One region of the Variovorax monticola genome, then DNA from elsewhere that is predicted to be linked to it. Evidence: riboswitches for the same ligand, from Rfam matches in the RefSeq annotation. Region 1 holds a riboswitch; the other holds the start of a gene.
What was found. A riboswitch is a leader RNA that binds a small molecule or an ion and turns the genes downstream of it on or off. The one in region 1 is predicted to bind glycine.

Region 1 (11,460 bases):
GAGTTGTTGACCAGCGACAGGCCCAGCGTGTTGATGGTGATGTCCGTGTTGCCGCACTCCCTGGCGAGCACGTTCGAGAAAGCCTCCACCCCCGCCTTGCTGGCGTTGTAGAGGGAGCTGCCGGCACTGCCCAGCGGAACGTTGATGGACGAGAAGTTCACGATGCGGCCGTACTTCTGGCGCTGCATCAGTTTGAGCGCTTCCCGGGAAACAAAAAAGGTCCCGAGCAGGTTGGTGCGGATGATGGCCTCGGCATTGGCGGCCCGCGTCAGGATGCCCAGGCTGGCCTGCGAAACGCCCGCGTTGTTGACCAGCAGCGTCAACGGCACCTTGAGCGCCGCGATGTCCTTGAACATGGCGACGACGCCCGGCTCGTCGCTGATGTCGACGACGAAGTGCGTGTAGTTCGGGTGCTCGATGTCGGACGACTGCCGCGAGCAACCCGACACGATGGCACCGGCCGCGAGAAGCCGCTCGACCAGCCCACGGCCCAGGCCCCTGCTGGCACCGGTGATCAGAATGCGGCCGTCCTGCATGTTCAAGCCAGCAGGTGGGTCACGTGCTGCAGCAGCGTGCCGACGGTGGCGAAGGGGCTCTGCTCGGTTTCGAAGGCGGTGTCGTCCACCACCGTGATGGCCTTGCCGGTCTTCTCTTCGATGATCCGCTCGACGGCCAGCAGCAGGCGCACCAGCGCGAGCGAGTCGACGTTGCTGCCTTCGCTGAGCAGCGCGGTGTGCGGCTCGTTCGCGATCTGCGCATCGGCGTCCTGGTCCGCGTTCACTTCGAGGATCGCCTCGTCGACGATCTGTTTTGCCAAGTCACTCATGATGTTCCTTCCAGTTTAAAAATAGTCCAGGTCTGCCAGCGAAAAGAACAGATCCGCTCGCGCCATGGCGCCGCGCCTGCCCTCGACGGCATGAACGAATATCGGTGTCGGATGCGGCAGGTGGCGGTCGGGGATGCCGATGAACGGAAAGCCACGCATCCACTTCAAGGCCGGGTTGTGCAGGTTCGCAAGGGTGAACACCGCGTCGCAACCGGCGTCGGCCGCCACGCGCGCCGCCATCAGCTTCAGGTGCGCCGATTCTCCGCCCGACAGCGGCCGCGACAACACCGAGTCCATGATGACCATGATCTTCAGCCCGGCCAGTTCGACCTGCTTGAACGCCAGATAGCCCAGGCACTCCTGCTTTTTCCAGAGCCACTTCACATCGCCGCGGAACAAGGTGCCTTTGGAAAACCGCCAGTCGACGAATGCATCGTCGCGCGCGAGGTGAGGGCCGGCATAGTCCCGAAAGCGCCGGAACACCTCGGCCCTTTCGGCTTCTTGAGGGGCCATGCCGAACGCCAGGCCTGTGCCCCACGCGCCTGCACCCGCGGCCGCGCGGATCAGCAACCGCCAGGGTGACGCCAGGAAATTGCCGAACGCGATGAGCGCACGGTTCGACACGAAGCGCCCGATCGCACCGGCAACGCCGATCGGCAAGCCCGCGGCCTGCAAGGAAAACGCGACCGGGAACTTGAACAGCTTGCGATAGAAGATGTCGCTCACCTCGTTCGAGGTGTGAAACACGACGTCGATGCCTTCGGGCGCACGCACCGCGCGGGTCATCGAGATCATGGTGGCCGCGTTGCGCTCTTCGGGCTTCACCACGAGGTCGGTGACGGTGGCCCCTGCGCACGACTCCGCCGCGCCCAGCGACACGCGCCGCGGCTGCAGGAACGAACGCCCGACCAGTTCACCTTGCGGGTTTCGGGCGCTGATGCTCGTGGAGACGCCGCCCGGGTTGCCCAGGTGCTTCCAGCGAAGGTGCTCGCGGTCGGTGACTTCGGGGGTCGAATACACCGCGGCGCCAACGGCGATCTGTTCGTCGAGTCCGTCCGCCTGCAGCGCCTCCAGTCGAATCTTGTTCATCGGAATTGCGACGCCTGCACTCAGATTTTCTTGTCGATCGAAAGAACGACGAGGCCCACCACGACCAGCGCCAGCCCCAGCCAATAGCTCCCGCTGGGCATGTTGCGCTGAATGATCGCTTGGAAAATGGCGGTGAAGAAAATGGCAGTCGAAGAAATGGGGTAGGCGTATTTCACGTCGAAACGCGACAGGATATAAACCCAGAAGATCATGGCAAAGCCATAGATGAAAATTCCGAGCCAAAGCCATTTGCTGGTGAGCAAGGCATTGATCGACAAGCCTCCCAGCGCAAAAACTTCCTTCGATGCCTGGGACAGCACCAACTGCCCCGAGCCCATGATCATTGCAAACAGCAATGTCAGCATGACATTAATCATTTGACCGCTTCGTCCATTGTTGGAGTAGATATGTTCCGGTGAATCGGTCACAGGACGCGTCGTGAAATCTTCTTGTGCAGGGGCGTGCGCGGAACCGCGGCAATGTCCTGGCCAAAGAATGAAAGAATCAATTGAATTCCCATCAGGATGGGAAGCGCCGCGAGCATCACCGTGCCCGACGATGTTTCAACGCCGGCGCGCATGGAATTGATCCAGTGGTAAATACCGAATACGCCACCACCAAAAAACAGCAAAAGGCCGACCGGCAATTCCAGCGAGCCGAGTGACATGTCGCGCAGGTAGTAGTTGTAGCCAATTCGCTTCATGAAATTTCTCGCGTGCTTGAAAAGAAATTCAGTCACGATCTTCGAAATTTTCAGATTGCTGACTTCGTCGCCGTACTGTGCCTCCATCGGCACGTCCATGACCACCGCGCGCAGCGTGTTGAGCCGAAACAGCACATCGGTTTCAAAGAAATAGCGACGGCTCAGCTTTTCCATGGGCAGGTGTTCGGCCACCCGCGCATGAATGGCCGTGTAACCGTTGGTCGGGTCAAACAGGTCCCAATAGCCGGACGAAAGCTTGGTCATCAGCGAAAGAACCGCGTTGCCGATGAGGCGAACCTTGGGCATGGCGCGGACCTTTTCCAGGTCGAAGAACCGGTTCCCCTTGGTGTAGTCGGCCTCGCCCGAAAGAATGGGGTCTACAAAGTTGGGAATGAGCGTCGGGTCCATCTGGCCGTCGCCGTCGATTTTCACGATGACCTGGGCGCCGTCCTTGATGGCCTCGCGGTAGCCGGTCATGACCGCACCGCCGACGCCCTGGTTGACCTCATGAAAAACGATGGTGATTCGCGGATCGGTGCAATTCGCCTTGACGAAGTTGCCCGACTGGTCGGGACAGGCATCGTCCACCACGTAGATTTTCCAGACGTACGAAGGGATCGATGCAATCAGCGGCGCGATGTGCCGGGTGACCTTGTAGGACGGGATCACGACCGCGATCCGGGCGCTCGACATCTGCGTTTCGTAGCTGGTGGAGGTCATTGTTTGAAAGATACTTCACTGAAGGTGACGGGGACGGCGGTCTGGCCCGAGGCATAGACGACGGCAGTGGCTGCTTTTCGGGGCGCCCTGACTTCCATGGAATAGGTCGTGGCCTCGGCGGTGCATTCGAACACCTGGATGTTCGTTGCGATGAACCGGCCCTTGGCATCCATCCAGTTCACCTGCAGGCGACCCTGGGTCGGTTGCGTGTCGCAGACGCTCTTCGCGCTGTTCTTGTAGCGGCGTCCGGCGACCACGGGAACCTGCTGCGTCGCCACGGCCGTCACGTTGACCGAGATGCGGCCCGCGCGCCTGTCCAAATTGCCAGGTGGCAGGTACCAGCCGTCGTCCGCGGCGAATTCGGGGTTGCGCAGCAGTTCCTGCGCGAACCGATATTGATCCTTGACGCGCCGCACGGCAATGGGCACGAACGCAGCCACCGGGTCGCTCGAGTCCTCGATCAGTTTTCTCAGCACGGGCGTGCCCCAGCCGCTGTCGAGAACGAGGTAGTCGCCGCCCGCCAGCACCAGCGCCCTGGCCATCGCGTCGGTCGAATCGGCAGCGGTCACGGCGCGCTCGAAATTCGGGTTGTACCAACTGGGGTACAGCGCATCGGCATGAAGGCCGGCACCCAGCGGCGAGGAGAACACCGCCACTGGCGAGTCGTCGAGGTTGAGCTTGTTCACCACGTCGACCGCGCTGCGAATGGGCAGCCGCTCGCGCAGGAAGGCTTCCCTGCCGGTCTGGCTGAGCAGCGGCTGCGCCACGATGTCGCCGTAGTGGGTTGCCGATTTCAGGAAGACGAGGTTCAGCAGCACGACGACGGCGCCGGCGATCCAGAGCGCCCGCTTGCCGGTCGGCGAGGTGTTTTCCGGCTGCGAGAACGCGGCGGCGATCAACGCGACCATCAACACGAAGGCCGGGAAGATGTAGCGAAGGTAGGCGATGGACTGGAACGTCACCACCGCCGAAGCCGCACCCACGAAGAGAATCGCCAGCGCGCGCTGCTTTCCTTTGCGAGCCACCAGCACGACCGCGGGCAGCAGGAGCAGCACCCACTGGAAACCGCTCGCGCCCGGCCAGCTTTCCAGAAAGGTTTCGGTGTGGAAGGTCGCCTGGTAGAGCGTGTCCCACTTGAAGCCCTTGGTCCAGCGGGAGTCCTGGAAGTTGGCCAGAGGCCAGAGCTTCGAACGGAAGATCTCGTTGAAATAGGGGAACAACGGATTTTTGGTGAGCACCCATGCGGTGAGGTAGGGAACGCAGCCTACCAGCGCGAACAGCCCAAGTGCACGCGCGAAGCGCCCCGCCGATGCCTTGATGGCCCACACGCGAAAACGCACCAGGAACACGATGAACAACCCGGGAAGGATCGCCAGCGTGATCGCTTTCGCGGCCAGTGCGCCGCCGAGCAGGATGGCGGCCGAGCGGATGTCGGCGGGCCGCTGCCCGTCGCGCTGCAGCGCCCTGAAAAGCGACAGCGCGCCGGCGACCGCGAAGGCCGCCCAGACGGATTCGATGTAGAGGCTGCTGCTTTCGAGCAGCGCCAGCGGCGTGGTGAGCAACAGCAGCGCGCCCCACTTCGCACCGGCCCGGCTGCCGCCGGCCCACAGCACGAGTTCGCGCACCAGGCAGCAGGTGGCCAGCACGAAGCCGACATTGACCAGGCGAGCGCCTGTTTCGCCCGCCAGCATGTAGCCCAGCGAGAACAGCCAGTCGCCCATCATCGGCATCACCGCCCACGCATACAGGCTGACGTCGAAGCCCCAGGCGTGGCGCGCCGCGAGGTGCGCGGGAATGAACAGGTGCGAGGCCAGGGCGTCGTGCCCGGTTTCCGGCATCAACGCCACGATGAAGTGAGCCAGCGCCACGCCGACGATCAGCAGGTCCAGCCAGGACGTCGACTTGCTGCGGGCGAAGGTCTTCATCGACAGCAGCGCCGTGCGAACCTGCCGCCAGCCGAAAACGATCGGCAAGGCCAGCGCGATGGCGTACAAGCCCGGGTAGTTGATGGGCCAGTGCGCGGCAAGGCCGATCAGCGACCCATACACGACAGCGCCCACGAGCACCGAGATCAGGGCCGAGGGCGCTTCGCTGCGCTTGCTCCACACCGTCAGCACCGTCGAGCCCACCACGTGGCTCGCGAGCGCGATCCACGCCACGACCAGCAAGGCGCCCGCCGCGCCCGTGGCCAATGCAATGGCGGCTGCCACGGCCGCGCCGGCCGCCAGCCGATGGATGCCGAGCCAGCGCGAACAGATTTCGGCGACGAACATGCCGCTCGCCATCACCACGGCGTATGGCTTGAGCGCGTCCCACCGGAGGGCGGCGATCGAATGCCAACTCAGCTGGTGCAAGCCTGTCGCCGTTGCCACGCCGCCCAGGAGGAGCAGGGCAAGCACGGTGGTCCATCTGAAATTCATTGGCGGCGCTTAGAAAAAATGCGAGACGGTGAGTTGTTCATTTTCGCCGTCGTCAGGAACCGGCCGAATGAATGTGGGCCGCAACGTGCGGCCGCATGAGAGAAGAAAACTGAAGGGTGCGCCCGAAAAGCGCCCGTGCTGGCGCGCCGCGCACGGCGTCATTCAAATACTTCGGCGTCGGCCAGACGTCTGCCGGTCTGGTCCTTGGCGGACAACACGAAATCGCTCTGCAGGTCGGGCCAAACGATGGCGATGGCCGGGTCGTTCCAGGCAATGCAGCGTTCGTTGGCCGGGGCGTAGTAGTCCGTTGTCTTGTACAGGAAGTCAGCGGTATCGCTCAGCACCAGGAATCCGTGCGCGAAGCCCGCGGGCACCCACAATTGCTTGTGGTTTTCTTCGCTCAGTTCCTGTGAAACCCATTTGCCGAAAGTCGGCGACTTGCGCCGGATGTCCACCGCCACGTCGAGCACCGTGCCGCGCACCACCCTCACCAGCTTGCCCTGCGGCTGCTGAATTTGGTAGTGCAAGCCACGTAGCACGCCCTTGACCGAGCGCGAGTGGTTGTCCTGAACGAAATCGACATGATGGCCGACCGCTTCGTCGAAGGCCTTCTGGTTGAAGCTTTCGAAGAAGAAGCCCCGCGCGTCGCCGAACACCTTGGGCTCGATCACCAGCACATCGGGAATGGCTGTCGGCGTGGCCTTCATGAGCGCACCTCGTCGTTCAGCAGGTGCCGCAGGTATTTGCCGTAGCCGCTCTTCTCCAGCGGCGCCGCGAGCTTCTCGAGCTGTTCACTGGAGATGAATCCGTTGCGCCACGAAATCTCTTCCGGACAAGCAATCTTCAACCCCTGCCGATGCTCCAGCGTCGCAATGAACTGGCCCGCTTCCAGCAGGCTGTCGTGCGTGCCTGTGTCCAGCCAGGCGTAGCCGCGCTGCATGATCTGCACGTTCAGCTGGTCCAGTTCGAGGTACGCCTGGTTGACGGCGGTGATCTCCAGCTCGCCGCGCGCGCTCGGCTTCACGGCCTTGGCAATGTCCACCACCTGGTTGTCGTAGAAGTAGAGGCCGGTGACGGCGTAGCTGCTCTTGGGCTTCAAGGGCTTCTCTTCGATGCTGCTGGCCTTGCCCTTCGCGTCGAACGCGACCACGCCATAGCGCTCCGGGTCTTGCACGTGGTATGCGAACACGGTGGCCCCGGACGGCTTCTTGTCGGCGTCGGCGAGCAGGTTCACGAGATCGTGGCCGTAGAAGATGTTGTCGCCCAGCACCAGCGCGCTCGGCGAATTGCCCACGAACTTGTCGCCGATGAGAAAGGCCTGCGCCAGGCCGTCCGGGCTCGGCTGCACCGCGTACTGCAGGTTGATGCCCCACTGGCTGCCGTCATCCAGGAGTTGCTGGAAGCGCGGCGTGTCCTGCGGCGTGCTGATGATCAGGATGTCGCGCATGCCACCCAGCATCAGCGTGCTGAGCGGGTAGTAGATCATCGGCTTGTCATACACGGGCAGCAGCTGCTTGCTGAGCGCCAGGGTCGCCGGATGCAGGCGGGTGCCCGAGCCGCCGGCCAGGATGATGCCCTTGCGTTGAGTCGTCGTGGTCATGCTTTTCTTCTCGTGTGAATTCACGCGTCAGAGCGTTTCGCGCAGCATGCGCGCAACGCCGTCCTGCCACGGGGGCAGGCGCAGGCCGAAGGTGGTCTGCAGCTTGGTGGTGTCCAGGCGCGAGTTGTGCGGGCGCTTCGCCGGGGTCGGGAAGGCGCTGGTCGGCACGGCCTCGACGGCATCGGGTCCGGCCTTGAGCTCGACGCCGGCCTGCTGCGCCAGCCCGAGCACATACCGCGCGTAGCCGTGCCATGTGGTTTCGCCGCCGGCAATCGCGTGATAGAGGCCGGCTTTCTTGGGGTCTTGCAGCGTCGCCCGGATGGCGTGCGCCGTGATGTCGGCCAGCAGCTCGGCGCCCGTGGGCGCGCCGAACTGGTCGTCGATGACGGTGAGCTTGTCGCGCTCCTTCGCCAGCCGCAGCATGGTCTTGGCGAAGTTGCCGCCGCGCGCCGCATACACCCAGCTCGTGCGAAAGATGAGGTGCTTTGCGCAATGCTGCGCCACCAGCTGCTCGCCCTCGAGCTTGGTCTGGCCGTACACACTCAGCGGGCCGGTCGCGTCGTCTTCCTTCCAGGGCGCGGTGCCGCTGCCGTCGAAGACGTAGTCGGTCGAGTAATGCACCATCAGCGCGCCAATCTGCTGCGCCGCCTCGGCCACCACGCCGGGCGAAGTGGCGTTGAGCTTGCGCGCGAACTCGGGCTCGCTCTCGGCCTTGTCGACGGCGGTGTGCGCCGCCGCATTGACGATGACGTCGGGGCGCACCTTCAGCACGGTCTCTGCCAGTTGCTCGGGGCGGCTGAAGTCGGCATGGAAATCGGTGCTGTCGAAATCGAGCGCCACCAGCTCACCCAGCGGCGCCAGGCTGCGCTGCAATTCCCAACCCACCTGCCCGCCCTTGCCAAGCAGCAGCAGCTTCATGCAGCAGCCTTCGCGTCGTACTGTTTTTCGACCCACTCGCGGTAGGCGCCGCTTTGCACGTTACGCACCCACTCGCTGTTCGCGAGGTACCACTCGACGGTCTTGCGAATGCCGGAGTCGAAGGTCTCGGCGGGCTTCCAGCCGAGCTCGGCTTCGAGCTTGCGCGCGTCGATGGCGTAGCGGCGGTCGTGGCCGGGGCGGTCGGTGACGTAGGTGATCTGTTCCTTGTACGGCTTGCCGCCGGCCTTGGGGCTGAGTTCGTCGAGCAGCGCACACACGGTGTTGACGATCTCGATGTTGGGCTTCTCGTTCCAGCCGCCCACGTTGTACGTTTCACCGAGCTTGCCGGCTTCGAGCACACGGCGGATGGCGCTGCAGTGGTCCTTCACGTAGAGCCAGTCGCGCACCTGCATGCCGTCGCCGTACACGGGCAGCGGCTTGCCGGCCAGCGCGTTGACGATCATCAGTGGAATGAGCTTTTCGGGAAAGTGAAACGGCCCGTAGTTGTTCGAGCAGTTGGTGGTAACCACCGGCAGGCCGTAGGTGTGGTGCCAGGCGCGCACGAGGTGGTCGCTGGCGGCCTTGCTGGCCGAGTACGGGCTGTTGGGCTCGTACTTGTGCTCTTCGGTGAAGGCGGGGTCGGTCTTGGAAAGCGAGCCGTAGACCTCGTCGGTCGACACGTGCAGAAAGCGGAAGGCTGCCTTTTGCTCGGCCGGCAGCGCACTCCAGAAGCCGCGCACGGATTCGAGCAGGCGGAAGGTGCCGAGCACGTTGGTCTGCACGAAGTCTTCGGGGCCGTGAATGGAGCGGTCGACGTGCGATTCGGCTGCAAAGTTGACCACGGCGCGCGGCTTGTGCTCTGCCAGCAGGCGGTCGAGCAGCGCGCTGTCGCCGATGTCGCCCTGCACGAAGATGTGGTTGGGGTTGCCCTTGAGCGACGCGAGGGTCTCGAGGTTGCCCGCGTAGGTCAGTTTGTCGAGGTTCACGACCGGCTCGTCGCTGTTCGCGATCCAGTCGAGTACGAAATTGGCGCCAATGAAGCCAGCGCCGCCGGTAACCAAGATCATGGGGTCCCCTGTTATATGAAGCATTTGCCCTGCGGCAAACGAACTGGCGATTATCCCATTGGGTCGGTGTGCCGAAACACAAGGCTTGTCTCGCGGGCGCAACCGGTGTTTACAATCGGCCACACTGCAGGAGAGCGGGCCACCCAGGTGGCCCTACCGAAGGCGCAAACTCCCATGAACGCTCAGGTCGGCCCGACGAGGTCTTCGAAGAAGATTTCGGCAAGGGGTCAGTACTGCACCAACTGACAACGCCGTCTGGAGAGCCATCGCACCACGCACAGTGGCAACGATGCACCGAAGGAGCAAACCCGCTGCGGGCGCAACGGGTGAATCTCTCAGGTACCGAGGACAGGGGGAGCGGCAACTTGGACCACGGTCGTCCGGTTGCCTGCTATTGATTCAATAGCACACCACGCCCGTCGTTCAAGCGCTTCAACCTCAAAAGGTATTTGAAATGCGCGTGATCGTTCTTGGCGCCGGCCTGCTCGGCGTGACCTCGGCTTACTACCTCCAGCAACTCGGCCACGAAGTGACCGTGATCGACCGGCAGGCCACCCCGGCCGCCGAAACCAGCTTTGCCAACGGCGGGCAAATTTCCGTGAGCCATGCCGAACCGTGGGCCAACCCGGGCGCACCGCTCAAGGTGCTGCAGTGGCTGGGCAAGGAAGACGCCCCGCTGCTGTTTCGCATTCGCGCCGACATGCGCCAGTGGCTCTGGGGCCTGCAGTTCCTGCGCGAATGCACGCCAGCGCGCACCCGCCACAACATCGAACAGATCGTGCAACTGGGCACCTACAGCCGCGACGTGTTGCAACAGTTGCGCCGTGACACGCACATCGACTACGACCAGCGCACCCAGGGCATCCTGCACTTCTACACGACGCAAAAGGAGTTCGACGGCGCCCTCGCCCCCGCCGAGCAGATGCGCGCGCTGGGCTGCGAACGCCAGGTCATCTCAGCCGACGAGGCGGTGAAGATCGAGCCCGCCCTCGCCCACATCCGCCCCAAGCTCGCGGGCGCCACCTTCACGGCGGAAGACGAATCGGGCGACGCCAACCGCTTCGCGCGCGAGCTCTCGAAACTGGCGGCCGCGGCCGGCGTGAAGTTCTTGATGAGCCACACCGTCACCGCCCTGCGCGAAGCCGGCGGCAAAGTCGACCACGTCGAGGTGACCGACGCCGAGGGCCGCTTCCAGCGCATTCGCGGCGACGCGTTCGTCATGGCGATGGGCTCGCTGAGCCCGCTGCTGGCCGCGCCGCTGGGCATCCGGCTGCCGATCTACCCGGCCAAGGGCTACTCGGTGACGCTGCCCGTGAAGGACGCCTCCAAGGCCTACCAGGTCTCGCTGACCGACGACGAGTTCAAGCTGGTGTTCTCGCGCTACACCTCGGCGTCGGGCGACCGCCTGCGCATCGCCGGCACGGCCGAACTCAACGGCTACGACCGCGACCTGAACCCGGTGCGCTGCGAAGCCATCGTGCGCCGCGTCGAAGCGCTGTTTCCGGGCGCCGGCGACACCACGCAGGCGCAGTTCTGGACCGGCCTGCGCCCCGCCACGCCGAGCAACGTGCCGCTGATCGGCAAGACCAGGTTGGCGAACCTGTTCTTGAACACCGGCCACGGCACGCTCGGCTGGACGCACGCCTGCGGCTCGGGCAAGTCGATCGCGCGCATCGTGAGCGGGCTGGCGCCCGAGGTCGATTTCGCGTTCACCGGCGGCATGCCTGCGCCGCAGTCGCGCGTGCTGCAGCCGGCGTGATCGCCAGGGTCAGTCGTTGCTGGTGAACACCGTCAGGACGCCGGTGTAGCCATACAGATGGTGGCGGGCAATTTCGCCCGCCGCGAAGAAGCCGACCAGCGGCACGTCGCCCAGCGCATGCCGCACGATCTGCAGCTCCGCGCCCGGCGCGCCGAAGTGCGGCCCGCCGCGCCCCGAGCAGCTCACGTACACCGCCCCGGCAATGCGCCGCGCCGGGTGCGGCGCGGCCTCGGCCTCACCCGCGGCCACGGCGCGCGCGGTGGCCAGCGTCTGCTCTTCGGGCTCCAGTTCTTCGCGAATTTCGGCGCAGATGCGCATCAGGTCGGCCCGCGCGGCCTGCGCGTTGCGGCGGCAGAAG
Region 2 (11,460 bases), on a different contig from region 1:
AGATGCCGAACACGTTGAAGGCCAGCGCGCCGAGGGTGGCCTGGGCGAAGTCCTTGCCGAACAGCGTCGCGCTGATCAGCGGCAGGTACCAGCCCACCGCGAAATACTGGATCGACTGGCCGACCTGAACCGTGGCCGCGAGGATGGTGCGCTGCAGGTACACGCCGCGAAAGATCAGCAACACGTTGGCGGCGCCGCGGCGCGCCTGGTTGAGTACCGGCAGGCGTTCGTTGTTCGGTGCGGCAACGAACAGCCGGCCGTAGATGCGGCTCATGGCCTTGGCGGCTTCGTCGAGCCGTTCCTTGCGGGCCAGCCAGACCGGGCTTTCAACCAGCAGCGCGAACTGCAGCACCAGGATGGTGACGCCGAAGACCGCGGTCGCCGCCACCGAATAGCGCCAGATCGCGTCGCCCACTTCCCACGAATAGAACACCAGCGCCAGCAGCAGGTTGGTGCAAACCGCCGCGTACCACATGCCCTGCCAGGTGTTGAGCCGGCTCTTGAGCTTGGCCGGCGTGAACTCGGCCAGTACCGCCATCGCGATGGCGAAGTCGATGCCGTAGGCCGCGCCCACGAAGAAGCGGCCGACCAGGATCATCTCGAAGCTGGGCGCGAACACCACCAGCACCGCGCCGATCACGGCCAGCAGCTTGGCCAGGATGAGCGGGCGGATGCGGCCCCAGCGGTCGGCCATCCAGCCGCCGATGGGATTGAACGCAATGGCGACCCACGAGGCCATCGAGGTCATCAGCGCGACCTGCGCGGCGCTGAGCGACAGGTTGCGCGTCATCGGGCCGAGGCCCGCGCTCAATGCGGAGTTGGAAAAGGCGTCGAGGAAAAGTCCGCCGAGCGCGAGCCACCAGATGACGGCGGCCCGGCCGACGATGCCCTGGCGTGAATCCAGGTAGGCGATGACATCGTCGATGCCGCGGATCTTGATCGCGTTGGGTTGCACAGTTGTCTCCATTGGAATAATCCGCAAGAGGACAAACGCAAACCATGCAGGCGCGACAAAGCCATCTCACAGATGGTCTTTAAATCTGAACCTGTACGTAAATTTTAAGTGCGAACTTTTCGCTGAGTCAACGAAGGCCGAGGCAGTGTTAACCACTAGCGGGCCCGGCGCGCGCGCATCGGCCGCGCAGGGCGATGGGAGCGACGCGCCTTCGCGCGTCGCTGGTCCTCAAACGGTCCTCAGGCCTCTTCGGCTTCCTTGTAGTCGCCCACCGGCACGCAACTGCAGAACAGGTTGCGGTCGCCGTAGACGTTGTCCACACGGCCGATCGGCGGCCAGTACTTGGCCTTCTTGAGTTCGGCCAGCGGGAACGCGCCGAGTTCGCGCGAGTACGGATGCGCCCATTCCGTGCCGAGCAGGCTGGCCGCGGTGTGCGGTGCGTGCTTGAGCGGGTTGTCTTCCTTCGGCCAGACGCCTTCCTCGATGCGGCGGATCTCGCCGCGAATGGCGATCATCGCGTCGATGAAGCGGTCCAGTTCCACCAGCGGCTCGCTCTCGGTCGGCTCCACCATCAGCGTGCCCGGCACCGGGAAGCTCAGCGTGGGCGCGTGGAAGCCGTAGTCGATCAGGCGCTTGGCCACGTCCTCGGCAGTGACGCCGCTGGTGTCCTTCAGCGGACGCAGGTCCAGGATGCACTCGTGCGCGACGTGGCCGTTGGGGCTCGCGTACAGCGTGGGGTAATGGTCCTTCAGGCGCGCGCTGATGTAGTTGGCGCTGAGGATGGCCGTCTCGGTCGCGACCTGCAGGCCCTTGGCGCCCATCATGCGGCAGTACATCCAGCTGATCGGCAGCACGGCCGCATTGCCCAGCGGTGCGGCGGACACGGCACCCACGCCGTGCGAGGCCAGGCCGGCGGTCGCATGGCCCGGCAGGAACGGCACCAAGTCTTCGACCACGCACACCGGGCCCACGCCCGGCCCGCCGCCGCCGTGCGGAATGCAGAAGGTCTTGTGCAAATTCAGGTGACTCACGTCGCCGCCGAACTCGCCGGGTGCCGCCACGCCGACCAGCGCGTTCATGTTGGCGCCGTCCACGTACACGCGCCCGCCGTGTTCGTGCACCAGCTCGCAGAGTTCCTTGACGCGCGTCTCGAACACGCCGTGCGTGCTGGGGTACGTGATCATCACGGCGGCCAGGTGGGCGCTGTGCTTTTCGCAGGCGCGCTTCAGGTCGTCCATGTCGACGTTGCCCTGCGCGTCGCAGGCGGTCACCACCACCTGCATGCCGACCATCTGCGCGCTGGCCGGATTGGTGCCATGGGCGGAAGACGGAATGAGACAGATGTTGCGATGGCCCTGGCCCTTGGCTTCATGAAAGCCCTTGATGGCCAGCAGGCCGGCGTACTCGCCTTGCGAGCCCGCGTTGGGCTGCAGGCTGATGCCCGCGTAGCCGGTGGCCTCGCACAGCCACGCGCGCAGTTGCGCGTCGAGCTGGGCGTAGCCCTGCAGCTGGTCTGCCGGCGCGAAGGGGTGGATGTTCGCGAACTCGGGCCAGGTGATCGGAATCATCTCGCTGGTGGCGTTGAGCTTCATGGTGCAGCTGCCCAGCGGGATCATGCTGCGGTCGAGCGCCAGGTCCTTGTCGGACAGGCTGCGGATGTAGCGCAGCATCGAGGTTTCGCTCTTGTGCGTGTTGAACACCGGATGCGTGAGGAAGCCGCTGGTGCGGCGCAGGTCCTCGGGGATCAGCGGCGTGGCGCTGGCGGCCAGGTCGTCGAAGCGGGGCATCGCGGTGCCCGCGGGCACGAACAGCGCCCACAGCGTCTCGATGTCCGCGCGCGTGGTGGTCTCGTCCAGCGAAATGCCCAGGTGGTGCTGCAGGCGCTGGCGCAGGTTGACGCCGCCCGTCTGCGCGCGCTCCAGAATGGTCTGCGTGTCGTCACCCGTGCTCACGGTGAGCGAATCGAAGGCGGTGGCATTGACCGGCTCGCGGCCCATCTGCGACAGGCCCTTCGACAGGATGGCGGTGAGCGCCGCCACGCGCTGCGCGATGCGCGTGAGGCCGTCGGGCCCGTGGTACACGGCGTACATGCTGGCCACCACGGCCGGCAGCACCTGCGCGGTACAGATGTTGGACGTGGCCTTCTCGCGGCGGATGTGCTGCTCGCGCGTCTGCAGCGCCAGGCGGTAGGCCGGCTGGCCGTGCGCGTCGACGCTCACGCCCACCAGGCGGCCCGGCAGCGAGCGCTTGAACGAATCGCGGCAGGCGAGGTAGGCGGCGTGCGGGCCGCCGTTGCACAGCGGCATGCCGAAGCGCTGCGTGGTGCCGCAGACGATGTCGGCGTCGAACTCGCCGGGGGCGACCAGCAGCGTGAGCGCCAGCAGGTCGGCCGCGACGATGAAGGCGGCGTCGCACTGGTGCGCATGGCCCGCGAGCGGGCGCAGGTCGTGCACGTGGCCGGTGGTGGCGGGGTACTGCGCGAGCACGCCGAAGAACTCGCCGCTCACCATCAGCAGCGGCAGCGTTTCCGACACGGTGCTCACCTTGACCTCGATGCCCAGCGGCGCGGCGCGCGTCTTGATGACTTCGATGGTCTGCGGGTGGCAGTCGCCCGACACCAGGAACACGTTGCTCTTGGCTTTCACGCTGCGCCTGGCCAGCGTCATGGCCTCGGCCGCGGCCGTGGCTTCATCGAGCATCGACGCGTTGGCGATGGCCATGCCCGTGAGGTCGCACACCATCGTCTGGAAGTTGAGCAGGGCTTCCATGCGGCCCTGCGAAATCTCGGCCTGGTAGGGCGTGTAGGCGGTGTACCAGGCGGGGTTTTCGAGCACGTTGCGCAAAATGACGCCGGGCGTGTGCGTGCCGTAGTAGCCCTGGCCGATGAAGCTCTTGAACACCTTGTTCTTCGACGCCAGCGCCTTCAACTCGGCCAGCGCGTCGGCCTCGGTCACCGGCGCGGGCAGCCGCATCGGCCTGGCGCGGCGGATGGCCGCCGGCACGATGCCGTCGATGAGCTCCGCGCGCGTGGCCGAGCCGATCACCGGCAGCATGCGCGCCTCGTCCGCCGCATCGATGCCGATGTGGCGGGCGAGAAATTCTTCGGCGTTCTCTAGTTCTTGCAAAGAGGGAAGGGCGGGAATCGGCATGGCGGTGAAGGCTGGAGAAGAAAAGAAAAGGCGGCTGAAGAACTCAGCGCATCAGGATTCGGCGGCGAACTTGTCGTACGTGGCAGCGTCGAGCAGCGCGTCGAGTTGCGCGGGTTCGCTGAGCTTGACCTTGAAGAACCAGCCGGTGGCCAGCGGGTCGCTGTTGGCAAGCGAGGGGTCGGCGCGCAGCACTTCGTTGACTTCGACGATCTCGCCCGACACGGGCATGAACACGTCGGCGGCGGCCTTCACCGATTCGACGACGCCGGCGACTTCGCCCTGCGCGAAGCTCTTGCCGACTTCGGGCAGGTCGACGAACACGACGTCGCCCAGCGCGTCCTGCGCATGCACGGTGATGCCGACGGTGGCCGCGCCGTCTTCGGCCGACACCCATTCGTGGTCCTTGGTGTACTTGATGCTCATGGAAAAACTCCTCGTGGAAAAAATTGATTCGGGGTGCAGAGCCTAGCCGTGGTCAGCCCCGGAAATAGCGCGTCGGCACGAAAGGCAGCGTCGAGACTTCCATCGGCACCGGCTTGCCGCGCACGATGGCCTGCAGGCGCGTGCCCGGCCCCGCGAACGCTGTGGCCACGTAGCCCATGGCCACGCAGCGGTCGGCCGTGGGGCCGAGCAGGCCGCTGGTGACGATGCCGATGTCGTGGCCTTCGAAAGACTGGAGCACCGTGCCCTCGCGCACCGGAATGCGCTCCAGGGCGACGAGGCCCACGCGCTTGCGCTTGAGCGTGTCGTGATCGGTGTGGCCGGCGGCCCCCGGGGTGGCCGCGGCGAGCTGGGCCAGGATCTTCGCGGCGCCGGGGAAGCCGCCTTCGCGCGCGCCACCGGCACGGCGCACCTTCTGCATCGCCCAGTTGAGCGAGGCCTCGACCGGTGTGGTCGTGGTGTTGATGTCGTTGCCGTACAGGCACAGGCCGGCTTCGAGCCGCAGCGAATTGCGCGCGCCGAGGCCGATGGGCTTCACCTCGGGCTGGGCCAGCAGGAGCCGGGCCAGCGCCTCGGCGTCCGTGCCAGCCACCGAGATCTCGAAACCGTCTTCGCCGGTGTAGCCGCTGCGGGTGACGAAGGCAGCGATGCCGCCGATCCGCACCGCGCCGCCGGTCATGAACACGAAGCGCTCGATGCCGGGTGAGAGGCGTGCCAGCGTGGCCGCCGCCTGCGGGCCCTGCAGCGCGAGCAGGGCGTGGCCGGGCAGGGGCTGCACGTCGCAGCGGCCGCCGATCTTCTGCCGGATGTGGGCGATGTCGGCCGCTTTGCAGGCGCCGTTGACGATCACGAAGAGCGAGCCGTTGCCTTCGTTGAAGAACATCAGGTCGTCGAGGATGCCGCCCTCGTCGTTCAGCAGCAGGCCGTAGCGCTGCTTGCCGGCGGGCAGGTCGATCACGTCGACGGGCATCAGGGTCTCGAACGCCGCAGCGGCGTCGGGGCCGGCCAGGCGCAGCTGGCCCATGTGGGAAATGTCGAACAGACCGGCCGCGTCGCGCGTGTGCTTGTGTTCTGCCATCAGGCCGGCGGGGTATTGCACCGGCATCGCGTAGCCGGCGAACGGGACCATGCGGGCTCCGAGCTCCACGTGGAGGTCGTACAGCGGGGTCTTGAGCAGCGGGGTGTCGGGGGCGGAAGCAGCGGAAGAGGCCATGGGGCGCTCCAAAGGGGCAGACGAAATCCATGACGCAAGCCATGGGCCACCCCTGCTGTCCGCTTTACCTGAGAGATTCGCCCCACGATCGGGGTTTGCTCCTTCGGTGGGCCGCTGCATCGTTTCAGGTACGGCGGCCTCTCTCCAGCAAGGAAACGCCGGTGTGTACCGGCGCCTTGTCAGTCCTTTTGCCTGAGCGTTCGGGAATCCCCTGCGCCTTCGGCGGCCCCGTCGCGCGGGGCTCTCTCCTGACCGGGGCGAGTGTAGTGGATCGCGGTGCCCGGGGTTTTCGCGTCAGTGGACGATTTCAGCCGGCGGCAGCAACCGGTCGATGCGTTCGCGCAGCGATTCGGCGCGCTCCGGGCCTGCGGCCTTCTCGATTTCGCTGAGCATCAGCGCGGCGATGGTCATCATGGCCTCGCGGTCGCGCGCCTCGCGCAGGGCGTCGCGCATCTGCAGGGCGAACTTGGGGTCGCGGCGCACGAACATGCGCTCGCAGATGTCGAACAGGAACATGCGCGTGGTGGCCAGCGAGCGCTTGCCGTCGAAGTTGTCGGCCGAGGTGCTCAGCTGGATCGGGTCGGCGGCGGGTATCGCCGGGGCCTGCGCCGCCTGCGCGGCCGCAGCCGCAGCCGCTACGGCCTGCGGGTCTTGCAGGTAGCCCCGCTGCACCAGCGCCTGGAGCGCCTGGTCGGCCTCGTCCCGGGTACTGAACAGCGGGCTGAAGTCTGTCAGCGAGCGCCGGCCGTCCGCCATGAGCAGCAGCGCGCGCTCCCGTTGGCTGAGCGTGCGCTGGCCGCCCTGGAGTTCATCGCGGGCCTTGTCGGTCTTGGTGGGGAACATGGCAGCCACAGCTTTCGGGAGTCGAGGGCTGCAGCATCGTTGCAAGCGGTGACATCTTCATGAACCGTTTGGTTTACACGGGCAACGGTTGCTGGCGGCGTCATCCGCCCGCGATCTCCTTGCGAATGAGCCACTGGTTGCCCACGCGCTGCAGCGCCAGCGTCTTGCGGCTCGACCCGAGCGATCGAACGACACCTTGCGCTGCGCAACCGCACGCCAGCGTTCAGGCCGCCGCGCCCTTCGCTCCCTCCGGCATCACCTGCACCACACGGTTGCGCAACCGCAGCGCCAACACCGTCGCCGCGCCCAGCACGCACAGCACCGCGGTGAAAGTCACGCCCAGCCCGCGCGCGTCCGACAGCATGCCGAACAGCGGCGACACCAGCCCGCCCACCGACAGCGCCAGCCCCAGCGTGATGCCGCTGGCCGTGGCCGGGTTGCGCGGCAGGTAGTCCTGCGCCAGCGTCACCTGCGCGGCGAAGGGCAGGAACATGCTCATGCCGAGCAGCGCGGTGCAGGCCAGCGCCCAGCCGGGCGTCGGTGCGAGCACCAGGCCGGCGAGCGAAGGCAGGGCCAGCACGTAGCCGCTGCGGATGGTGCCCATGCGTCCGATGCGGTCGCCGAGCCAGCCCCCGAGCAGCACGCCCACCGCGCCCGCGGCGGTGAAGCCGGTGAGCGCCGCCGCGCCCTGGAAGGCGGTGCCGTGCAGGTCGCGCGTGACGCGCAGCGACAGCATCGACAGCACCGTGACGTACGGGACCGACCAGCCCACGATGGTCGCCACCAGCAGCCCGAAGGCGCGCCAGTCGTTGTGGGGCTTGAGCACCTCGCCGGCGGCCTTGCGCGCGGCGGCTGCGGTGGCGGCGGACGCACCGCCGCGCCCTGCATTCGCCAGCAGCCACACCACGCCCATCGCCAGCGCCGGCACCCCCAGCAGGTAGCTGCGCGCCAGGCCTCCATCACCGACCACCGTGGCCGCGAGCACCGGCGCAAAGGAGGCACCGATGGTGCCGCCCACCGAGAACACGCTCATCGCCTTCTGCGAGGCGCCCCCGGCCGCGCGCGCCGCCACCGTGGCCGGCGGGTGGTAGGCCGCGATGCCCAACCCGCACAGCGCGATGGCGATCCAGGTCAGCAGGTAGCTCTGGCCGATGCCCGCCAGCACCACGCCCAGCGCCGCCACCAGGAAGCCCGTGGGCACCAGCCAGCTGCGCGGGTGACGGTCGGCGTACAGGCCGAACAGCGGCTGCACCACGCTCGACAGGCCGGTGGCCGCGAGCATCAGCCCGCTCACGGCCGTATAGCTGTAGCCGCGCTCCAGCACCATGAAAGGCAGCAGGGCGGGCACGAGGCCCTGGTAGAGGTCGTTGACGGCATGGGTGCCGGTGAGCAGGCCGAGGCGGCGCTTGTTCATTCGATCGCTTTCTGGATGTCCATTGAAAATAGCCATCGTATGAAGCCGCGCGAAGATATTCCTGCTACGAATTGGCATCTATCGTCGAGAAATGGACAAACCGAACCCGAGCCTGAACCTGCGCCCCGAAGAGGGCGAGTCGACCCCGCGCGCGGTGGCCGTGCTGGCGACAGACCCCGACGGCGACGCCTTCATTCCGCTGCACACGCACCGGCGCGGGCAGCTGATCCATGCAATTTCAGGCGTGATGCTCGTCAGCGCGGTGGCTGGCAGCTGGGTGGTGCCGCCGGGGCGCGGCGTGTGGGTGCCGGCCGGCATGGCGCACCAGATCCGCATGGCGGGCGAGGTGAAGATGCGCACCGTCTTCGTCGAGCCCGGCACGCGCGCGGACCTGGGCGGCGACTGCCGCGTGATCCGTGTCGGCGAGTTGCTGCGGGCGTTGATCGTCACGGCGGCGTCGCTTGCGCTGGACTATGCGCCTGGCGGTCGCGACGAACGGGTGATGGAGCTGATCCTCGACGAGATCGAACGGGCGCCGGCCCTGTCGCTGCATGTGCCCATGCCGCGCCACGCGCGACTGGCCGCGCTGTGCGAGGCACTGGTGCGCGACCCGTCGCTGCCCGCGTCGCTGGACGACTGGGCGCTGCGCCTGCACATGAACAGCCGCACGCTGGCGCGTCTGTTCCAGCGCGAAACGGGCATGAACTTCGGCGCATGGTGCCGGCAGGCGCGGCTGCTGCTGAGCCTGCCGAAGCTGGCCGCGGGCGCGTCCATTCTCGAAGTGGCGCTGGCGCACGGCTACGAGAGCCCGAGCGCCTTCACCGCCATGTTCCGCCGCGCGCTGGGCGTGCCGCCCAGCCAGTACCTGCACCAGGACGGCTGAGCTTTCGAAGAAACCGCGCTACTTGAACCCGAGCGCCCGCGGCAACCACGTGCTCAACGCCGGCACGAAGGTCAGGATCATCAGCACCGCGCCGTGCGCCCAAAGGAAGGGCACCAGCTCCTTCACCAGCGCCGACATCGGCACCTTCGACACGTTGCAGGTCACGAACAGCAGGCCGCCCACGGGCGGCGTGATCATGCCCAGCGTGAGGTTGAAGATCACGATCATCGCGAAGTGCACCGGGTCCACGCCCAGCTTCATGGCCACCGGCGCGAGGATCGGCGCGAGCACCATCACGCCCGGCAGCGGCTCGATGAAGATGCCGAACAGCAGCAGGAACACGTTGACGATGATCAGGAACATCCACGGCGAGAGGTTCATGCCCACCAGCCATTCGGCCATCTGCTGCGGAATGCCCTCGATGGTCAGCACCCAGGCGAACGAGGCCGACAGGCCGATGATGATCAGCACCGACGCCGACAGCAGGGCGGAGCGCGAAAGAATGTCCGGCAGCGCTTTCCACTCGAGCGTGCGGTAGACGAACTTGCCGCACACCAGCGCATAGAACACCGCCACCACCGAGGCTTCGGTCGGCGTGAACCAGCCGGCGCGCATGCCGCCCAGAATGACCACCGGCAGCAAGATCGCGGGAATCGCCTTCCAGGTGGTGATGAGAATGTCGCGCAGCGGCGGCGTGCGGCCTTCGCCCTTGTAGTTGCGCTTTTTGGACACGTGGAAGTTCACGATGCACATCGCCACCGCAATCAGGATGCCCGGCAGGATGCCGGCCACGAACAGCTGGCCCACCGACACCGTCTCGTCCTGCAGCGCGTAGATGATCATGATGATCGAGGGCGGAATGATCGGCCCCACGATGGCCGTCGACGCCGTGAGCGCCGCCGCGTACGAGCGGTCGTAGCCGGCCTTGGCCATCATCTTGATGAGCATCGACCCCGGCCCCGCCGCGTCGGCCAGCGCCGATCCCGAGATGCCCGAGAAGAAGGTCAGCGACACCACGTTGGTGTAGCCCAGCCCGCCGCGCCGGTGGCCCACGAACTGGCCCGCGAAGCGCAGCAGCACCTCGGTGAGCGAGCCGCCGCTCATCAGCTCGGCCGCCAGGATGAAGAAGGGCACCGCCATCAGCGGAAAGCTGTCGATGCCGGTGAAGGTTTCCTTCAGCAGCACCATCAGCGGGTAGTTCTCCGCAAGGATGAGCGTGGTGGCGGTCGACAGGCCCAGCGCAAAGGCCACCGGCACGCCGATGGCCAGGAACACGCAGGCGGAAACGATCAGAACAATGCTGGCGTCCATGGTCGTTCCCTTACAGCGACGCCGACGCATTGGCGTCGAAGTGGTCGTCGGAGGCGAACTCGCGCCGCAGCACGTAGCCGCGCACCACCAGCAGCCAGTGCACGGTCAGCAGCACGCCGCCGATGAGCATGGCGCTGTAGATGTAGGCAAACGGAATCTGCGTCACGGCCGTCAGCTGGAACATGGTGCGCTGCATGTAGAGCCAGCCGTACCAGACCATGAAGCCGAAGAAGGCGAACAGCAGCGCGGCGACGAAGGCGCGCACCGCGACGGCGCCCGCGTGCGGCAGCGCGTCCTGCAGGTTCTCGACCGCGATGTGCCCGCCGTAGCGCAGCACCGGCCCGGCGCCCAGGAAGGTGAGCCAGATCATCATGTGGCGCGACACCTCTTCGGCCCATTCGAGCGACTGGTTCGTGGTGTAGCGCAGCACGACGTTGGTGAAGATGATGACCGACATGGCGGCCAGCAGAAGAATCAGCGCCCAGCGGTTGGCGGCGAGAAAGTAGCGCTCGAAGGCTTGCACGGTAGGTGTCTCGGTTCTGTCGAAAAGGCAAAGCGCCCGGCGCACTGAGGCGGGCCGGGCGCGTTGTGGAAGCGTTTCAGCCGTGACGGCTTACCTGACGTCCGCGATTTTCTTGATGTTGTCCGCGCCGAATTCCTTGGCGTAGCTCACGTAGGCGGGCTTCAGTGCGTCGCGGAAGGCGGCGCCGTCGACCGTGCGCGTGACCTTCATGCCGTCTTTCTCGAGCTGGGCGATGCCGTTGTTCTCGTCGTCGTTGACCTTCTTGCGCTGGGCGATGGCGGCCTTTTTCGCGGCGTCGGTGAACACCTTCTTGTCGGCGTCCGACAGCTTGTTCCACACCTTCGGCGACAGCAGCAGCAGCGCCGGCGAGTACACGTGGCCCGTGAGGGAAAGGTGCTTTTGCACCTGCGAAAACTTCGACGCCAGGATCACCGGAATCGGGTTTTCCTGGCCGTCGACCGTGCCTTGCTGGAGTGCTCCGAACAGCTCGGGGAAGGCCATGGGCGTGGGCAGGATGCCGAAGGTGCGGTAGCCGTCCATGTGCACCTTGTTTTCCATGGTGCGCATCTTCAGGCCGGCCGCATCGGCGGGCTTGACGATGTCGCGCTTGCTGTTCGTCATGTGGCGGAAGCCGTTTTCCGTCCAGGCCAGCGCGACGATGCCCTTGCTCGGAAACTTGGTCAGGATGTCCTGGCCGATCGGGCCGTCCATCACCTTGCGGGCATGGT

Region 2: it holds a riboswitch for glycine, as region 1 does, so the genes downstream of both, gcvT (glycine cleavage system aminomethyltransferase GcvT) here and ACSFA5_RS17410 (D-amino acid dehydrogenase) in region 1, are expected to answer to the same signal.

The regions. Positions count from the first base shown of each region.
Region 1 covers NZ_JBPJZP010000004.1:597,615-609,074, forward strand. The annotation lists gene ACSFA5_RS17360 (SDR family NAD(P)-dependent oxidoreductase) at 1-536, opposite strand, end outside; gene ACSFA5_RS17365 (hypothetical protein) at 539-826, opposite strand; gene ACSFA5_RS17370 (hypothetical protein) at 842-1,999, opposite strand; gene ACSFA5_RS17375 (hypothetical protein) at 1,936-2,280, opposite strand; gene ACSFA5_RS17380 (glycosyltransferase family 2 protein) at 2,340-3,338, opposite strand; gene ACSFA5_RS17385 (hypothetical protein) at 3,335-5,758, opposite strand; gene rfbC (dTDP-4-dehydrorhamnose 3,5-epimerase) at 5,917-6,465, opposite strand; gene rfbA (glucose-1-phosphate thymidylyltransferase RfbA) at 6,462-7,358, opposite strand; gene rfbD (dTDP-4-dehydrorhamnose reductase) at 7,386-8,276, opposite strand; gene rfbB (dTDP-glucose 4,6-dehydratase) at 8,273-9,343, opposite strand; glycine riboswitch at 9,461-9,558, shown strand; glycine riboswitch at 9,589-9,705, shown strand; gene ACSFA5_RS17410 (D-amino acid dehydrogenase) at 9,798-11,102, shown strand; gene ACSFA5_RS17415 (FIST signal transduction protein) at 11,112-11,460, opposite strand, start outside.
Region 2 covers NZ_JBPJZP010000001.1:637,954-649,413, reverse strand. The annotation lists gene ACSFA5_RS02910 (MFS transporter) at 1-955, opposite strand, end outside; gene gcvP (aminomethyl-transferring glycine dehydrogenase) at 1,195-4,104, opposite strand; gene gcvH (glycine cleavage system protein GcvH) at 4,156-4,527, opposite strand; gene gcvT (glycine cleavage system aminomethyltransferase GcvT) at 4,580-5,758, opposite strand; glycine riboswitch at 5,804-5,916, opposite strand; glycine riboswitch at 5,929-6,019, opposite strand; gene ACSFA5_RS02890 (hypothetical protein) at 6,053-6,601, opposite strand; gene ACSFA5_RS02885 (MFS transporter) at 6,825-8,015, opposite strand; gene ACSFA5_RS02880 (AraC family transcriptional regulator) at 8,107-8,898, shown strand; gene ACSFA5_RS02875 (TRAP transporter large permease) at 8,917-10,209, opposite strand; gene ACSFA5_RS02870 (TRAP transporter small permease) at 10,220-10,732, opposite strand; gene ACSFA5_RS02865 (TRAP transporter substrate-binding protein) at 10,823-11,460, opposite strand, start outside.